DNA from 2 places in the Micromonospora sp. NPDC007230 genome. Region 2 is predicted to be linked to the other one. Evidence: riboswitches for the same ligand, from Rfam matches in the RefSeq annotation. Region 2 holds a riboswitch; the other holds the start of a gene.
The links. A riboswitch is a leader RNA that binds a small molecule or an ion and turns the genes downstream of it on or off. The one in region 2 is predicted to bind cyclic di-AMP.
Positions count from the first base shown of each region.

Region 1: another riboswitch for cyclic di-AMP. It lies ahead of ACFYML_RS23860 (coiled-coil domain-containing protein); the one in region 2 lies ahead of ACFYML_RS18350 (NlpC/P60 family protein).

Region 1 is NZ_JBIAFE010000018.1:51,530-54,927, forward strand. Features, by position in the region: gene ACFYML_RS23850 (HelD family protein) at 1-408, shown strand, start outside; gene ACFYML_RS23855 (cation diffusion facilitator family transporter) at 500-1,414, shown strand; cyclic di-AMP (ydaO/yuaA leader) riboswitch at 1,559-1,691, shown strand; gene ACFYML_RS23860 (coiled-coil domain-containing protein) at 1,696-2,763, shown strand; gene ACFYML_RS23865 (hypothetical protein) at 2,872-3,398, shown strand, end outside.
Region 2 is NZ_JBIAFE010000011.1:258,346-261,743, forward strand. Features, by position in the region: gene ACFYML_RS18345 (N-acetylmuramoyl-L-alanine amidase) at 1-1,188, opposite strand, end outside; cyclic di-AMP (ydaO/yuaA leader) riboswitch at 1,421-1,556, shown strand; gene ACFYML_RS18350 (NlpC/P60 family protein) at 1,569-2,603, shown strand; gene dcd (dCTP deaminase) at 2,649-3,227, opposite strand; gene ACFYML_RS18360 (pyridoxamine 5'-phosphate oxidase family protein) at 3,306-3,398, shown strand, end outside.

The DNA of each region.
Region 1 (3,398 bases), on a different contig from region 2:
ATCTTCGCAGTGGCGGCCGCGGAGATCCGCCGGCTCTACCCGGACCTGCCGCTGCCCACCGCGGTCCGCTCCACCGGCGTCGAGCCGGTCGAGCTGGCGGTGCCCCCCGCCGAGCTGGCGCCGGCCACCGTGGCGGCGGCGCGCGCCCTGCTGGCCGAGGTGGAGGGGACGGTCGGCGTGATCACGCCGGTGCCGCGCCGGGACGAGGTCGCCGGCTGGCTGGGCGAGCTGGGCGGCGGCCGGCTGCAGGTGGTGACCAGCCTCCAGGCCAAGGGCATGGAGTACGACGGCGTGGTGCTGGTGGCCCCGAGCGAGATCCGGGCCGATCCGGGGTCCGGCGTCCGCACGCTCTACGTGGCGCTCTCCCGGGCCACCCAGCGCCTCACCACCCTCGACCCGGTGGGCTGACGGCGGCTCCGGCGACCCCCATTCACTCGCACATATAGCGATGTGAGCATAGATTGGGTCGGGCCGGGGTGCGGAACGGAAGGGTGTGGGCGTGGGCGCAGGTCATGACCACAGCGGCACGGTCGCCAACGCCGCGCACCGCCACCGGGGCCGGCTCTGGGCCGCCTTCGGGCTGCTCAGCGCCCTGATGGTGGTCGAGGCGGCGACCGCCTTCGCGACCGGCTCGCTGGCCCTGCTCTCCGACGCCGGGCACATGTTCACCGACGTCCTCGGCATCGGCATGGCGCTGGCCGCGATCACCGCCACCCGGCGCGCCGAGACCGATCCGCAGCGCACCTTCGGGCTCTACCGGCTGGAGGTGCTGGCCGCCCTCGCCAACGCGGTGCTGCTCGGCGCGGTCGCCGCGTACGTGCTCGTCGAGGCCGTCCGCCGGTTCGGCGAGCCACCGGAGGTCCTCGCCGGGCCGATGCTCGCCGTGGCGGTGCTCGGCCTGCTCGCCAACCTGGTCGCGTTCGGGCTGCTGCGCAGCGGGGCGCAGGAGAGCATCAACCTGCGCGGGGCCTACCTGGAGGTGCTCGGCGACCTGCTCGGCTCGCTCGGCGTGATCGGCGCCGCCCTGGTCATCACGTTCACCGAGTGGTGGTGGGCGGACCCGCTGGTGGCCGTCGCGATCGGGCTGTTCATCCTGCCGCGCACCTGGCGGCTCGGCCGGGCCGCGGTCCGCATCCTGGTGCAGGCCGCCCCGGAACACCTGCAGGTGACCGCCGTGCACGACCGGCTGGCCGCGGTGCCCGGCGTCGCCGAGGTGCACGACCTGCACGTCTGGACGCTCACCTCCGGCATGGACGTGGCCTCGGCGCACCTGACCACCACCCCCGACGCCGAGGTGGGCGAGGTGCTCGCCGCCGCGCGGGCCGCGCTGCACGATGACTTCCGGATCGATCACGCCACGTTGCAGATCGAACCCGGGGCGTCACCCGGCGCGTGCGGATCCGTCGAGTGGTAATTGAGGACAACCTTAATTCCAAGTGGCTATTGTGCACTAGTGCCGGCTTATGCCCGATTCCCGTTCGCCGCCTACGGCGACGGGCCGGAACAGCGCCGGTAGGCTCGGTCGCGGCTTCCGCCGGGCGACGCCCAGCAGCGTCCGCGGTGGCCGTCGCCTAATCGCCACAGCACGGCGAGCCGGGGAACCACGTACCTGGGGTGCATCCGCGTCAGCGGTAGGGATCTTCCGTCCCGAACCCGTCAGCTAACCCGGTCGGCGGTTGACGGAAGGACACGTGAATGCCACCAGTGGCACCTGTACGAAGGACGGCCGCCCGGTTGGCGGCCCTGCTCGTCGCGGCGCTCGCCCTCGGCGTCGCGGCCACGCCGGTCTCCCCCGCCTCGGCGGCTCCCCCGACCGGCCTGCTCGCCGCCGCACCCGGCGACGACGAGGGCGGCACACCGGCGCTGCGCGCGCAGCTCGACGCGGCCAGCAAGGGCTGGCTGGAGGCGCGGACCGCGTTGAACCGGTCGGTGAGCCGGCAGCAGCAGCTCACCGCCCAGCTCAAGACGATCAACAGCGAGCTGGGTGTACGCGACGCCAAGGTCGGTGAGCTCGCCGGGTTGGCCTACCGGACCGGGCGGCTCGGCACCGCCGCGGCGCTGCTCGGCAGCAGCAACCCGGAGGGCTTCATGGACCGGGCGCTCACCCTGCAGCAGGTCGCCGCACACGAGGACCGGGCCCTGCGCGACCTGATCGACACCCGGGACCAGGCCACCCGCACCCAGAACGCGCTCAACGGCGAGATCCGGGAACATCGCAAGCAGGTCGCGATCATGGCCAAGCGCAAGGCACAGGCGGAACGCGCGCTGGAGGTGGCGAACAACCGAACCACCGGCACCGCCGGCGGCAGCGTGCAGGGCACGTCCCGGGCCAACGCCACCCCCGCGAAGCGCAACGCCGACGGTTCCTGGCCCGCGGAGTCGTGCAGCGTCAACGACCCGACGCCCGCCGACGGCTGCATCACCCCGCGCACGCTGCACGCGCTCCAGCAGGCCAAGGCGGCCGGGTTCACCCGGTACGTCTCCTGCTACCGGCCCAGCGGCTCGGGTGAGCATCCCAAGGGCCGGGCCTGCGACTTCGCCGCCCAGAAGAACGGCTTCGGCGGGGTGGCCACCGGCGGCGACAAGACGTACGGCAACAACCTGGCCGCGTACTTCATCCGCAATGCCGACCCGCTCGCCGTGCTCTACGTGATCTGGTACAAGCAGATCTGGCTGCCCAGCAGCGGGTGGAAGGCGTACAGCGGGGGCAACGGCGACCCGTCCAGCGACCACACCAACCACGTGCACCTGTCGGTGTACTGAGCCCGCGGTGGCCCGCCGCCCGGCGGGCCACCGTACGCCCACCGACGTACGCCGGATGTCGTCGCGCGGCCCACGACGCCGGGCCGGCGACGGCCGAGCATCGAGGGCATGAGCCGACTCTCGCCCACCACGCGCAAGGCACTGCTCACCCTGCACCTGGTCACCTCGCTGGGCTGGCTCGGCGCCGACCTGGTGCTGGTCACCCTCGGCATCGCCGGGCTGCGCGGCGCCGACCCGGAGGTGGTCTATCCGGCCGCCGGGCTGCTGGTCACATACCTCTTCGCGCCGCTGAGCGTGGCGGTCTGGCTGGTCGGGCTGGCGAGCGCGCTGCTCACCCCGTGGGGCCTGCTGCGCTGGCGCTGGGTGCTGGTGAAGTTCGCGATCACCACCGGGATGCTCGGCCTGGTCCTGCTGCTGCTCACCCCGACCGTGCGCGGGCTCGCCGAGCTGGGGCCCGAGCTCGCCACCCGGGACCGGCTGGACCTGGTCATCCCGCCGGCGGTCTCCAGCAGCCTGCTGATCCTGATGACCGTGCTGTCCACCTACAAGCCGTGGGGACGGCTGCGCCGCGCCACGTCGGCGACCCGGCGGCCGGCCGACGGCTCCAGCGACGGCTTCCGGTCGCGGCGCGGGGT
Region 2 (3,398 bases):
CAGCGCCAGGTGCCGGACCAGCTTTGCCGAGGCCCGGTACATGGCCTCGGTGTACCAGGTGCCGTGGCCGGCGAAGCCCTCGTGCTCGATGCCGATGGACTTGGCGTTGACGTACCAGTTGCCGGCCTGCCAGCCGACGTCCTTGGCCTTGATGTGCTGGGCGACGTAGCCGTCCACCGAGCGCAGCGTGTAGTGCCAGCCCAGGTAGGTCACGTCCTGGACCAGCCGTACGCTCGGGCCGAAGTAGCCCTCGGTGTCGTGGATGATGATGTATTCGAGCTTCTGCTGAGCCGGCCGGTTGCCGATGTCGTAGTTGCCGTAGTCCACGATGGTCGTCTCGGGGATCGTGTACTCCCCGTACGGTGCGGGGATCCACTCGCAGGCGAGGCGGACCGGGCACTCCAGGCCGTCCGGCCGCTCGGCGCGGCGCAGGCCGAGCTTGTGCAGCCCGGACTGGTCCGGCGTCACCGCGGCGGCGGCGAGGGTCACCCGCTGGCCGTCGTCGGTGGTCCGGCTGGCGCCCTGGCCGATCTGGTCGTACACCTCGTCGGCGAAGGCCGCCGCCGCGTCCTCGGTGTCCGCGCCGGAGTACCGGGCCACCGCGCCGTACCAGGCCGCCGGGTCGCTGCCGGCGCCGACCGGCCCGCCCAGTTTCTGCTGGTACGACGCCAGCAGGGCCGCGCCGCCGCGGATGTTGGCCGCCGCGTCGTCGCGCAGCGTCTCCTTCGACACGCCGGTGAGGTCGGCGGCGGTGTCCAGGGTCTGCAGCGACGCCACGGGCAGGGTGTCCCCGGAAGGCGCGGCGGCGGCGGTCAGGTCGACGGTGAGCGGACGGGACTCGTCGCCGCGGGGGTCCTCGTTCTCGTCCACGTGCGCGCTGGACGGGGTCGAGGCGACCTGCTGCGCGTCGGTGAGGTGCATCGGGCCGTAGCCGCCGCTGGTGCTGGGCCGGCCGGAGTGGGTGTCCCAGCGGGACTCCAGGTAGGAGACGCCGAGCAGGACGCTCTGCGGCACGCCGTACTCCGCCGCCGCGGCGGCGTACTGCTGCTGCCGGTCCGGGCTGTCGGTGGTGCCGGCGACGGTGAGGGGCGCCGCCGCGGTGGGACCGCTGGTCGCGAGAGCGGTGGCCGCCGCGACGGCGGCGGCCAGCAGTATCCGTCTGCGCGGTGGCAGTGCTGAGAGGTGCATCGAACCTCCAGATAGGGATGGGGGTGACTGCGTCCCCACCCTCACTCCGCAGATGGCCCCAGGTCAATACCTTTCCAGGTGGTGATGATGGGCGTAAAAAACCTTCACCGTCGGGTGGTTTCCGAATCTGCGTACGGAGTGTCACGGCGGATCGGGTTGCGGATTGATAACGACGGTCCCTACTCTGGTCAGTCGTCGACCGGTAGGTTCACCGTCCATCCCGGGTGGTGACGGTCCGACACCGCCGAGTCGCCGCCAGGCGAGCCGGGGACCCAGGTACCTGGGGTGAATCCGCAGCCACTGCGGTAGGGCGGCTCCCTTCCCGTCCGAACCCGTCAGCTAACCCGGTAGGCGGTCAGGAAGAAGGAGTACGGAGCCCGGTGGCACACCATGCCCCGCGGCCACCGTCGGACCGGTCGGTCGACCGGTCGACGGCTGCGCCGCGTTCACGCTGGTCCCGCTTCACCATTGCCCTCGCCGCCCTGGTCGGCACCGCCGTCGTCCTGACCGGCGGCGCCACGGCGGCCCACGCCGAACCGTCGGTCACCGAGATCGAGCGCCAGATCGACCAGGACTGGAACAAGCTCGAACCGATCATCGAACAGGTCAACTCCACCCGCGGAAAGCTCGCCGTCCGGCGCAAGCAGGCCGACGCGCTGGCGAAGCAGATCGCCCCGCTCGAGGCCCAGGTCGACGCCGCCCTCGGGCAGGTCAGCGGGCTGGCCGCCGACGCGTACAAGGGCAACAACCTCTCCACCGTCAACGCCCTGCTGGGCAGCCGGTCGCCGAGCGAGGTGGTCAACAGCCTCGAACTGCTCGACCGCTTCGCGCACCACCAGCACGAGCAGGTGCAGGCCGTCATGGAGCTGCGCGACGAGCTGGCCGCGAAGAAGAAGCCGTTGGACGCGATGGTCGCCCAGCTGGCCCGTACCGAAGCTCAGCTCGCGGCCCAGAAGAAGCAGATCGACGCCGAGATCGCCCGGCTCCAGAAGCTCCGGCTCAAGGTGTACGGCAACGGCGGCGGCGGACCACTGCGTCCCGCGCCCTGCCCCGCCGGCTACCCGGGCGGCCCGGCCGGTGTCGCGGTCAAGTTCGCCTGCGCCCAGATCGGCAAGATCTACGTCTGGGGTGCCGCCGGCCCGGACCACTACGACTGCTCCGGCCTGACCATGGCGGCCTGGGCCAAGGCCGGGGTCTCCCTGCCGCACAACGCCCGCGAGCAGCACGACGTCACCCGGCGGGTGAGCCGCGGCGAGCTACGCCCCGGTGACCTGGTCTTCTACTACAGCGACCTGCACCACGTCGGGATGTACGTCGGCGGCGGCTGGGTGGTGCACGCCTCCCAGTCCGGCAAGCCGATCACGATGAAACGCGTCGACGACGGCCAGATCAACAGCTACGGCCGCCCGGGCTGACGGGTACGCAGGGGCTTCCGCGTCGCGGGAGCCCCTGCGTCGTGCTCAGCGGGTCGGCCAGGTACGCCAGTTCTGCCAGGACCGGCTCTGGGTCGGCCCGCGCTGCCCCTGGTAGCGCGAGCCGTAGACCGCCGAGCCGTACGGGTGCTCGGCCGGCGACGAGAGCCGGAAGATGCAGAGCTGGCCGATCTTCATGCCGGGCCAGAGCGTGATCGGCAGGTTGGCCACGTTGGAGAGTTCCAGCGTGACGTGCCCGGAGAAGCCCGGGTCGATGAAGCCGGCGGTGGAGTGGGTGAGCAGCCCGAGCCGGCCCAGGCTGGACTTGCCCTCGAGCCGGCCGGCGAGCTGGTCGCCCAGCGAGATCACCTCGAGCGTCGAGGCGAGCACGAACTCGCCCGGGTGCAGCACGAACGGCTCGCCCTCGGGTACCTCCACCATCGAGGTCAGGTCGTCCTGCTGCTGGGACGGGTCGATGTGCGTGTAGAGGTGGTTGTTGAAGACCCGGAAGAGCCGGTCCAGGCGTACGTCGATGCTGGACGGCTGCACCAGCGTAGGCTCGAAGGGCTCCAGCGCGAGTGCGCCCGCCTTGATCTCGGAGACCAGGTCGCGGTCGGAGAGCAGCATCGGAACACCATAGCGACCGGTACGGGCGACCTGCGTGTCGGACTACATCTTCGTACACGTGTTCGATAGAATGTCCGCATGGCTTCCTGGTCCGAATTCGCCGCCGACGAGCCCCGACTCGCCGACGAGATCCGCCTTCTCCTGCAGCAGTACGGGCCGGGCTTCGGCTAC